3 regions of the Amycolatopsis sp. NPDC051903 genome follow, and region 1 is predicted to be linked to each of the others. Evidence: riboswitches for the same ligand, from Rfam matches in the RefSeq annotation. Region 1 holds a riboswitch; each other region holds the start of a gene.
The links. Region 1 has a riboswitch for S-adenosylmethionine ahead of thrC (threonine synthase). Riboswitches for the same ligand answer to the same signal wherever they lie in the genome.
Positions count from the first base shown of each region.

Region 2: another riboswitch for S-adenosylmethionine. It lies ahead of ACIA77_RS37530 (aminotransferase class V-fold PLP-dependent enzyme); the one in region 1 lies ahead of thrC (threonine synthase).
Region 3: another riboswitch for S-adenosylmethionine. It lies ahead of ACIA77_RS15870 (methionine ABC transporter ATP-binding protein); the one in region 1 lies ahead of thrC (threonine synthase).

Region 1 covers NZ_JBITBT010000012.1:100,622-104,408, forward strand. The annotation lists gene ACIA77_RS25045 (DMT family transporter) at 1-224, opposite strand, end outside; gene rpsT (30S ribosomal protein S20) at 584-844, shown strand; gene holA (DNA polymerase III subunit delta) at 1,387-2,358, opposite strand; SAM riboswitch class I at 2,501-2,634, shown strand; gene thrC (threonine synthase) at 2,648-3,787, shown strand, end outside.
Region 2 covers NZ_JBITBT010000027.1:92,504-96,290, forward strand. The annotation lists gene ACIA77_RS37520 (Tm-1-like ATP-binding domain-containing protein) at 1-694, shown strand, start outside; gene ACIA77_RS37525 (phosphoenolpyruvate hydrolase family protein) at 696-1,517, shown strand; SAM riboswitch class IV at 1,597-1,711, shown strand; gene ACIA77_RS37530 (aminotransferase class V-fold PLP-dependent enzyme) at 1,752-3,095, shown strand; gene lspA (signal peptidase II) at 3,188-3,787, shown strand, end outside.
Region 3 covers NZ_JBITBT010000005.1:398,702-402,488, forward strand. The annotation lists gene ACIA77_RS15855 (transglycosylase family protein) at 1-180, shown strand, start outside; gene rsmA (16S rRNA (adenine(1518)-N(6)/adenine(1519)-N(6))-dimethyltransferase RsmA) at 219-1,061, shown strand; gene ACIA77_RS15865 (TetR/AcrR family transcriptional regulator) at 1,052-1,636, opposite strand; SAM riboswitch class I at 2,008-2,115, shown strand; gene ACIA77_RS15870 (methionine ABC transporter ATP-binding protein) at 2,312-3,316, shown strand; gene ACIA77_RS15875 (4-(cytidine 5'-diphospho)-2-C-methyl-D-erythritol kinase) at 3,490-3,787, shown strand, end outside.

The sequences.
Region 1 (3,787 bases):
TGCAGCACCGCCGTCACCACGGCGGCGACCAGCCAGGTCCACTGTGGACGTTGCGGCTCGACCAGCAGCGTCACGACGACGACCGGCGCCAGCACGACGGCCGAAACGGTGTAGTACAGCCACACGAACCGCGGCCCGCCGAAGGTCACGCGTTTGGCCGCGAGGTTCCACAGCGCGTGCACGACCGCGGCGACGAGGACGAACGACAAAGCGGTGGTGTTCATGGGACCCCTTCGGGCCTTCCGCGCACGCGGAAGTACCGGGTCCTCCAGGCTTTTGTCCCGTCAGATGAACGGCGGGCGTCGGGCCGCGCCGATGGTGCCGCTCGGACCAGGCCCGCCGGCCCTCGTTGTGGGTGAGCCCGCACTCGTGGCGGACCGCGGGCCGGCGACGGAACCCTAGGCACTACCTCCCCCACCGTAACCGATGCGATCTTCCCGGGCCGCGCGAATGGCCCCGGAGCTGGCCTGTTACGATTTCGGACCGTTGCCGTGCGGCATTCCGCCCAGGAGGAAACCCGGCCCCGGCCGGCGCCACCCAGACGCGGCAACGCCCTTCACCGAGAAGAAAGCAGGACGCCTCCATGGCCAACATCAAGTCGCAGATCAAGCGCATCACCACCAACGAGAAGGCGCGGCAGCGCAACCTGGCGATCCGGTCCTCGGTGAAGACCGCGATCCGCAAGTTCCGCGAAGCCGCCGAGGCCGGTGACAAGGACAAGGCCCTCGAGCTGCAGCGCGAGGCCGGCCGCAAGCTCGACAAGGCCGTCACCAAGGGCGTCATCCACGCCAACCAGGCCGCCAACAAGAAGTCGGCGATCGCGAAGCGCGCGAACCAGCTCTGAGCTGACCCGCGGACAACGCGTCGAAGGGCCCGGTGACCTGCTGGTCGCCGGGCCTTTTGTATGCCCGCCGCACGAGCCTTGGGGCGGTGTGGCGCTGATCGGGCATGGCCGGCGCCCTGGCAGCGGTGCACGGTGGCGCTTACGGGCGATCCGGTGGCCGCTCGGCTCGGGCCAGTGCGAGCGTGCCCGCCGGACCGCCACGTGCGGATGCTCCGACAAGCCAGGCCGCCGGCCGAACACCGGCACCCCCTTGCCTCACCTTGCGGCGTTGCGGCCGCGAGCACCTCGGTCCCCGCGGCGAGTCCCGGCGCTGCCATAGCGCGTGCGCACGGCGTCGGCCAGTTCGCCGAACCGCTGCGGGCCTCGCGGCCGCCACCGGTCGCCTCGCGGTGGCGCCGCGAGGCGCTCGGTCAGCTCGGCGTCACCCGGGAGGTGGCGCACGTCGAACAAGCCGAGTTGCGTACCCGGGTCTTCCGAGGCCCGCCGATCGCACGTAGTGGCGACCTCGCGATGGTCTTCCCGGCAGGCCCCTCAGGCGGCCGTCAGCGTTCGCCCTTGGCGGTGACGACCTCGACGACCGCGCGTTCCAGTGCGTAGTCCGCGTCGGCCGCGACGCCCTTGACCTCGGCGTTCAGGCGGGCCACCACCTGCATCGCGGCGGTGAGGCCGTCCTGGCCCCAGCCGCGGGCCTGGCCCTGGGCCTTGCGGATCTTCCACGGCGGCATGCCCAGCTCACCGGCCATCTGGTTCGGGTTGCCACGGCCGGCGGCCGACACGCGGGCGATCGTGCGCACCGCGTCGGCGAGGGCGTCGGCGACGAGGACGTGCGGGACGCCCAGCTGCATGGCCCAGCGCAGCGACTCCAAGGCCGCCGCGCGGTCGCCCGCGGCGGCCTTCTCGGCGACCGCGAAGCCGGTCACGTCGGCGCGGCCGGTGTGGTAGCGCCGCACCGCCTGCTCGTCCACCACGCCCCCGGTGTCCGCGACGAGCTGCGTCGCCGCCGAGGACAGCTCGCGCAGGTCCGAGCCGACGGAGTCGAGCAGCGCCAGGACACCCGCGGGGTCGATCTTGCCGCCGGCGCGGCGGACCTCGTTGCGCACGAACGACTCGCGCTCGGCCGGCTTCGTGAGCTTCGGGCACTCCGTGATCTCGGCGCCGGCCTTTTTCAGCGCCGCGGGCAGGGCCTTGGCCGCCTTGCTGCGGCCGCCGCCGCTGTGCACGACGACGAGCACGACCCCGTCGGCGGGCGACGCGAGGTACGCCAGCACCGCGTCGGCCAAATCCTGCGAGATGTCCTGCGCCGAGTCGAGCACGATCACCCGGCCCTCGCTGAACAGCGACGGACTCACCAGCTCGGCGAGCAGGGGCGCTGTGAGTTCGGACACCCGGTTGCGGGTCATCTCGGCCGTCGGGTCGCCGGCCCGCGCGGCGTCCAGCGTGGCGCGGACAGCGCGCTCGATGAGCAGTTCTTCCTCGCCGAGGACGAGGTGCAGCGGCGCGGGTGCGGTGGTCACCCCGTCATCTTCTCACCCGTTCGCCGACGCGCCTGCCGCGGTGATGTGCGCCGCCACCGTGGCATCAGGTGATCGCCATGTCGTACGGTGTACCCGAGGCAGCGCACGGTCCACGCACCGCGGCGCGCCGACAACTGAACACCGCTCATCCAGAGGGGCAGAGGGAACGGCCCGAAGAAGCCCCGGCAACCGGCGTACAGCCTGTCTTCCCGAACTTGCGGGATAGCTGACGACCACGGTGCCAATTCCGGCCCGCCTCGGCGGGACAGATGAGGAAAGGAACCTCGCGATGACCGCAACCCTCGGAACGTCCTCCACCAAGAAGACCCTGGACCTCGGTCCTGCCGTCGAACTGGTGTCGAAGGAAGAGGGCCACCGGCAGCCGCTCGCCCCGGAGTTCGTGTCCGCCGAGGACTTCTCGCCGCTCGAGGTCGCCTACGACTTCGGCCGCGTGCGCCGCGAGGACATCGAGTCCGGCCCCAAGAACATCTGGCGCTACAAGAAGCTCCTTCCCGTGCCGTCGACCGTCGAGCAGATCCCCAACACCGAGCCGGGCGGCACCCGCCTGGTCAAGGCCGACCGGCTCGCCAAGGCCCTCGGTCTCAAGACCGTGTGGGTCAAGGACGACACCGGCAACCCCACGCACTCCTTCAAGGACCGCGTGGTCGCGGTCGCGCTGGCCGCGGCCCGCGAGTTCGGCTTCGAGGTGCTCGCCTGTCCGTCGACCGGCAACCTGGCCAACGCGACGGCCGCCGCCGCGGCCCGCGCCGGCTGGCGGTCGGTCGTGCTGATCCCCAAGTCGCTCGAGCGCGCCAAGATCCTCACCACCGCGGTCTACGACGGCGACCTGGTCGCCGTCGACGGCAACTACGACGACGTCAACCGCCTCGCCACCGAGCTGGCCGGAGAGCACCCGAAGTGGGCGTTCGTGAACGTGAACGTCCGCCCGTACTACTCCGAAGGCTCCAAGACGCTCGGCTACGAGGTCGCCGAACAGCTCGGCTGGCGCCTGCCGGAGCAGATCGTGGTCCCGATCGCCTCGGGCTCGCAGCTGACCAAGGTGGACAAGGGTTTCCGCGAGCTCGGCCAGCTCGGTCTCGTGGAGGCCAGCCCCTACAAGGTGTTCGGCGCGCAGGCCACCGGCTGCTCCCCCGTCTCGGCCGCGTTCCGCGCCGGCCACGACGTGGTCCAGCCCGTGAAGCCCGACACCATCGCGCGCTCGCTCGCCATCGGCAACCCCGCCGACGGCCCCTACGTGCTCGACGTCGTCAACCGCACCGGCGGCGCGATCGAAGACGTGAGCGACGAAGAGGTCGTGGAGGGCATCCGGCTGCTCGCGCGCACCGAGGGCATCTTCACCGAGACCGCCGGCGGCGTCACCGTCGCGACCGCGAAGAAGCTCGTGGAGACCGGCAAGCTCGACCCCGAC
Region 2 (3,787 bases), on a different contig from region 1:
CGAAGGCGTTCCGGCGCCGGAGCGGCCGGTGGTCGCGGTGACGATGTTCGGCGTCACCACGCCGGCGGCCGACGAAGCCCGGGCCGAGCTGGCCAGGCTGGACTACGAGGTGCTCGTGTTCCACGCGACCGGCTCCGGCGGGCGGGCCATGGAGAAGCTCGTGACCGACGGCCTGGTCGCCGGCGTGCTCGACCTGACCACCACGGAGCTGGCCGACGAGCTCGTCGGCGGCGTCCTGTCCGCGGGCCCGCACCGACTGGAGGCAGCGGGCCGCGTGGGAGTGCCGCAGGTGGTCAGCGTGGGCGCGCTCGACATGGTCAACTTCGGGCCGGCCGCCACCGTGCCGGAGCGGTTCGCCGAGCGGAACCTGCTGGTGCACAATCCGACTGTCACGCTCATGCGCACGACGCCCGAGGAAACCGCGGAGCTGGGCACGCTGCTCGGGCGCAAACTCCGGACCGCACGAGGACCCGTGTCGGTGCTCCTGCCGCTCGGCGGGGTGTCCGCAGTGGACGTTCCCGGCGGGCCGTTCCACGACCCGGCCGCCGACGAGGCGCTGTTCACCACCCTGACCGGAGAGCTCGCCGGGTCCGCGGTTTCCGTGCAGCGGCGCGAAGAAGCCATCAACGACCCCGGGTTCGGCGCGGCCGCGGCGCGCGAGCTGCACCGGCTCATCGGCGAGAGGAAGTCCTGACGTGGACCGCACGGAGGCGCTGGCCCGGCTCACCGCCGCGGTGACCGGGGGACGGCCGGTGATCGGCGGCGGCGCGGGCACCGGCCTGTCCGCCAAGGCGGCCGAGGCCGGTGGGATCGACCTGCTGATCATCTACAACTCCGGCCGCTACCGCATGGCCGGGCGCGGTTCGCTCGCCGGGCTGCTGGCCTACGGCGACGCCAACGGCATCGTGGTCGACATGGCGCGCGAGGTGCTCCCCGTCGTGCGGGACACGCCGGTGCTGGCCGGCGTCAACGGCACCGATCCGTTCCGGCTCATGGGCCCGTTCCTCGACGAGCTGAAGCGCCTGGGGTTCGCCGGCGTGCAGAACTTCCCGACGGTGGGCCTGATCGACGGCGTCTTCCGGCAGAACCTCGAGGAAACCGGCATGGGCTACGGCCTGGAGGTCGACCTCGTCGCGCTCGCCCGCGAACGCGACCTGCTGACCGCGCCCTACGTCTTCGACCCGGGGCAGGCCGAGGACATGACCCGCGCGGGCGCCGACGTGCTCGTGCCGCACCTCGGGCTCACCACGAGCGGCACGATCGGCGCGCGCACCGCCGTGACGCTCGACGAAGCCGCCGCGCGGGTGCAGGAGATGCACGACGCCGCCAAGCGGGTGAATCCCGACGTGCTCGTGCTGTGCCACGGCGGCCCGATCGCCGAACCCGCCGACGCCCAGTACGTGCTCGACCACACCGAAGGAGTGGTCGGTTTCTTCGGCGCTTCCTCGATCGAGCGGCTCCCGACGGAGCGCGCGATCCGCGAGCAGACGGAGGCGTTCCGCGCGCTGCGGCGGTGATCGTCTCCGTGTGAGCGCCGTCTCAGCTCACGGGACACCTCTGGCGTCCCGCGGCTTCGTTCGGTTACCTTCTGAGTCAGGTCATGAGTGCCAGCGTTCAGCCCCGGCTTGCTGGCCGGCAACCCTCCTACCGCGGTGGGGTGCCCCGGGTGAGGACCAGGCCGGTCGCGGAGCGCGACGGGCAAGCGCGGGCCCCTCGCCGGGGGTCCCCCGGAACGCCGAGGAGGCACCGTCATGACTCTCGCCCTCGATCGCACCGCTGAAACCACCGAAACCCTTGGTGCGCAAGGGATCCCCGCCGTCGCCGGTGTCACGGTGCGGGTGCCGCTGGTGACCGGGGACGAGATCGGGTACGCCAACCTCGACCACGCGGCGAGCGCGCCGTGTCTCGACGCGGTCCGCACGGCCGTCGACGAATTCCTGCCGTGGTACGCCAGCGTGCACCGCGGCGCGGGCTTCGCTTCGCAGGTCTCGACGCGGCTTTACGAGCGCACGCGCGACATCCTGCGCCGGTTCGTCGACGCTCGCGGCACCGACACCGTCGTGTTCACCCGCAACACCACGGATTCCTTCAACCTGCTGGCGCGTTCGTTGCCGCGCAAGACTTCCGTCGTCGTCTTCGACACCGAGCACCACGCCGCGCTCCTGCCGTGGCGCGGCCCGAACGTGCGCCGCGTGAGCCTGCCGCGCACGCGCCTGGCCGCGGTGTCCGTTGTGGACGAAGCGCTCGCGGCGTCCCCGGAGGGCCCGCGCCTCGTGGTCGTGGCCGGAGCGTCCAACGTGACCGGTGAGCTGCTGCCGGTGGCCGAGATCGCCGCCGTGGCCCGCAAGCACGGCGCGCGCGTGGCGCTCGACGCGGCGCAGCTCGCGCCGCACCGCCGGATTTCCCTGCGGGAGCTGGACGTGGACTACGTCGCGCTCTCGGGCCACAAGCTGTACGCGCCCTTCGGCGCCGGCGCGCTGATCGGCCGCGGCGACTGGCTGCGCGCGGCCGAGCCGTACCTCGCCGGCGGCGGTGCGACGAAGCTCGTGACCGAAGACGCCGTCGTGTGGAACACCGGCGCGGAGCGGCACGAGGCCGGTTCGCCCAACACCGTTGGTGTGTACGCGCTCGGCGTCGCGTGCGAGCAGCTGGCGGCGAACTGGGCCGCGGTCGGCGAGCACGAGGCGGCGCTGCTGGAGCGGCTGCTCAAGGGCCTCGCCGGCATTCCCGGCTGCGCCGAGCTGCGCCTGTTCGACGCGCCGGTGGATCGCGTGGGCACAGTGAGCTTCGTCGTCGACGGGTTCGAGCCGGGCTGGCTCGCCGCGGTGCTCTCGGCCGAGTACGGCATCGGCGTGCGCGACGGCGCGTTCTGCGCCCACGTCGCGACCAAGCGCCTCATCGGCACGACCGGCCGCGAGGGGCAGCAGGCGGTGCGCGTGAGCCTCGGCCTCGGCAGCACCGAGGAGCACGTCGACCGGCTCGTGCTCGCGCTGCGCCAGCTCGTCGCGCGCGGCCCGCGCTGGGAGTACGCCAAGGTCGACGGCCGGTGGGCGCCGGTCGGCGACCCGCGTGAGCTGCCGCCCTTCTGCGCCTGAGTCCGCACTGGTCGGACGGCTCGCGGCGCCCGTGAAGTGCGTGAACGGGCGTCGGGGGGAGTGCCGGTCACGCGGGCGTGGACAATGGAGCCGTGAGCACCGAGCCCTCCTCGTCCGAACCCGGCCTGTCCGAGGCCGCCGCCCGGCCCGCCGAAGCACCCGAACCGGCGGGCGGCGGTGCCGCGACCCCGGCCGAAACCCCGCTCGACCAGGTGGGCGAGCCGGCGCCGCTGCTGCCGAAGCGCCGGGTCGGGCTCGTGTTCGCGGTCGCGGTCGTGATCTGGGTGATCGACCTCGTGTCGAAGAACCTCGTGGCGGCCAACCTCGAGGGCAAGGAGCCGGTGCGTATCCTCGGCGGGCTCATCTACCTGCAAGTGATCCGCAACCCCGGCGCCGCGTTCTCCATGGCGACCGGCATGACGTGGGTGCTCGCGCTGATCGCGGCGGCCGTGGTGGTCGCCATCGTGTGGCTCGCACGCCGTCTGCGGTCCGTCGGCTGGGCGATCGGCCTGGGCCTCGTGCTCGCGGGCGCGCTCGGCAACCTCACCGACCGCATCTTCCGCGCGCCCGGCCCGCTGCGCGGCCACGTCATCGACTTCATCTCCGCCTTCGCGCCCAACGGCGAGGGCTTCGCGATCTTCAACATCGCCGACTCCGCGATCTGCGTCGGCGGTGCGCTCATCGTCCTGCTC
Region 3 (3,787 bases), on a different contig from region 1:
GGCAACGGCTACTACGGCGGCCTCCAGTTCGACAAGCGCACCTGGGACGCCTACGGCGGCGACCAGTACGCGTCCCTCCCGAGCGAGGCGACGCGCGCCCAGCAGATCGCGGTGGCCGAGAAGGTCCGCGACGCGCGTGGCGGCTACGGCGCTTGGCCGGTGTGCGGCAAGCGGGCCTGAGTCCCTCCCCCTCCGCGGCAGCTCGGTAGGCTTCTCCGGTGGTTGAACTGCTGGGGCCTGCCGAGATCCGCGGGCTGGCCGAAGAGCTCGACGTCCGGCCGACGAAGAAGCTCGGCCAGAACTTCGTGCACGACCCCAACACGGTTCGCCGCATCGTCGAGCTGGCCGGGGTGCGGCCCGGGGACGTCGTCCTCGAGGTCGGCCCGGGCCTTGGCTCTCTGACGCTGGGCTTGCTGGACGCGGGCGCGTCGGTCGTCGCGGTCGAGATCGACCCCGTCCTCGCGACCCGCCTGCCCCGGACCGCCGCCGAACGCGCGCCGGAAGCCGCTGATCGACTGACGGTCGTCGGCGCCGACGCACTGCGGATCACCGCGGCCGATTTGCCCGCTTCGCCGGTGTCGCTCGTGGCGAACCTGCCCTACAACGTCGCGGTCCCCGTGGTGCTGCACCTGCTCGCCGAACTGCCGTCGCTCGCGCGGGGGCTGGTGATGGTGCAGACCGAGGTCGCCGACCGCATGGCCGCGGGCCCCGGCAGCCGCATCTACGGTGTCCCGAGCGTCAAACTCGCTTGGTACGGCCCGGCGCGCAAGGTCGGCGCCGTGCCGCGGTCGGTGTTCTGGCCGGTGCCGAACGTCGACTCGGCACTGGTGGCCTTCGAACGGGGGCCGGCCGTGTCGGAGGACATCGACCGGCAACGCCTTTTCGCCGTCGTCGACGCGGCGTTTTCGCAGCGCCGCAAAACGCTGCGGGCCGCGCTGGCCGGCTGGGCGGGCTCCGCCGACCGCGCCGGCGAACTCCTCGCGGCGGCCGGGATCGACCCGAAGACCCGCGGTGAGCAGCTGGCCGTCCAGGACTTCGCGAGGATCGCCGCTCAAGCCTGAAACAGGCGGTCGAGGTGGTAGTCCAGGGTGACCAGGACCTCGTCCAGCGTGAAGCGGCCGTGGAGGACGTCGAGGCCGAGCCCCGTGACGCCGGCGACCAGCAGGTTCGCCTCGAGCCGCGGCTGCGCGCCCGGCGGGAGCACGGCGCGGCGCAACAGGCTGGTGAGCAGGTCTTCGATCGGCGTCTCGTCGTGGATGAAGGCCTGCGCCAGCCGCGGGTCGCTGTGGGTGCGGCTGAAGTACGCGCGGTGGACGCGCAGGGACAGTTCGCGGTCGGCGTCCAGCGGCAGCAGTTCGGTGAGCAAGGTCCGCACCACTCCGCGCACGCTCTGGTCCAGCTGCGCCGCGATGCGGGCCTGGGCCCGGCGCTCGCCGCGTTCGTGGAGGTACTGCAGCGCGAGCACGAGCAGGTTGTGCTTCGTTTCGAAGTAGTACTGCACGAGCCGCAGCGACACCCCCGCCTCGGCCGCGACCTCGCGCATGCTCACCGCCTCGAGCCCGCGGTCCGCGGCGATGCGCCAGACCGCCGACGCGATCTCGCGCCGGCGCTGTTCGTGGTCGGTCCGGCGCGGCATGGTGGTACGAGTGTATCCGATACGCGTGTATCACAACGGTGTGACGGACGCGCGCCGGCGCCCCGCCAGCAGGACGGCTGTCCGGTTGGGGAGACGAGGTGTCTCGTGACGACGAACTACTTCACCAAGCCGCCGGTCGGCGCCGTCTGGACCGCCATTTCGAGCCATTCGAGCAAAACTGTTCTGTGCCAACGAAAGCCAAGCGTCCACAGTGGATGTGATCGCCGGTGCTCTCGCTCGGAAGCAATTCGGGGACGGAGCGATCCGCGCCCACGATGTGGCGGCGCGTGTCCCGGTGTCCGGGCACCACCACTCGTGTGATCTGCACCAACGCGCTTGCGTTCACCCAATGGGATCGGCTTTACTCGGAATGTCCATCCCGAGCGACTGAGAGACCTGGCTCGACGAAGTCGCAGCAACCACCCTCCGACAGGGCAGGTGCTACAGCCAGGACCGATGGAGGCTGTTACCGATGAAGAGGGTTGCCCGCCCGCTCCTGTTGACCAAGCGGCGCGTTGTCGACGAAGGCCGCCGCACGGTATGTGCGTGTCGACGCTCCACGGCCAACGTCTGATCTTCTTCCGCACTTTTGCGCACCGTCCGAAAAGGACGGTTAATCGGTGACGTCCGGCGCGCCCGGGAACGGTGCTGCGCCCACTGCCAGGAGCATTCTTCGTGATCACTGTCGAAAACGTGTCCAAATCCTTCGCCTCCAACGGAAATCCGGTTCCCGCGCTGCGTGACGTGAGCGTCGACGTGCAGGCCGGTTCCCTCTTCGGCGTGGTCGGCCCGGCCGGCTCCGGCAAGTCGACCCTCGCCCGCTGCATCGCGTTGCAGGAGCGCCCCGACCGCGGTGTCGTGCGGCTCGACGGCCTCAACACCGCCGCGCTCGACGGCCGCCGGCTGCGTGAAGTCCGCCGCCAGCTGGGTGTCGTCGGCACCAAGCCGGAGCTGCTCGCCGAGCGCACCGTCGCCGGCAACATCGCGACGCCGCTGGAGCAGCTGGGCGTCGACGGCCCGCAGCGCAAGAGCCGCGTCGGCTCCCTGCTCGACCTCGTCGGCCTCACCGCGCGCGCCGCGCAGAAGCCGGGTGACCTGACGGCCGGCCAGCTGCGGCGCGTCGCCGTCGCCAAGGCGCTCGCCGCCGGCCCGGCCGTGCTGCTCGCCGACGACCCGACCTCGGGCATCGCCCCCGAAGAGGCCGGCGCCGTGCTCGCCGTGCTCGACCGGGCGCGCGCCGAGCTGGGCACCACGGTCCTCGTCACCACCCCCGACGCCAGCGTGGTCCGCCGCGTCTGCGACGACGTCGCGGTGCTCGACCACGGCTCCGTCGTCGAGCGCGGGCACGTGCTGGACCTCATCGCCGAACCCGGCAGCTGGACCGGCGAGGCCGTGCTGCCGGCGATCGAGACGTCGCGCGCGCAGGCAGCGAAGTACGACCGCTCCGCCGACGTGATCCTGATCGGCTTCGCGTCCGTCGGTGCTCTCCTGCCCGAGGCGGCCGGCCGCTTCGACGTCGAGGTCGCCACCATCGGCGGCGGGATCACCCGCATCGGCGACACGCCGATCGCGCGCTTCCGCATCGGCCTGCGCGGCGAGCGTGCCGACGCCGCCCTGTCCTGGATCGCCGACCGCGGCGCGCACGTGGCCCAGCCGGTGCGCGCGGCCGTCGCCGCCTGACGCAGTCGCCGCGAGGGCCCCTCGGACACGTGCCGAGGGGCCCCTCTTCGTCGGCCCCGGACCCGCGTCCGGCACTTCGGGGCCTCGTGTCCGATTCCTTGGGACAGCTGTCCTGAAAACGACTGTTTTCTCCTGGTGGGGAGCCCGCTCCCCAGGCCACGTAGGCTGGACGGGTGCTCGCCGTCGTACCACCACCAGTCACCGTCCGGGTCCCGGCCAAGGTCAACCTGCACCTGGCCATCGGTGACCTGCGCGAGGACGGTTACCACGACTTGGTCACCGTCTTCCAGGCGCTTTCGCTCACGGACGAGGTGACCGTCGCCGCGACCGAAGAACCGGGGCTCGAGGTGTACGGCGAGGGGGAGGGCTCGGTGCCCACCGACGCCACCAACCTCGCGTGGCGCGCGGCCCAGGAGCTCTCGTCCTACGCCGGCCGCCAGGAAGGCACCGACCCGAAGGTGCGGATCGTGC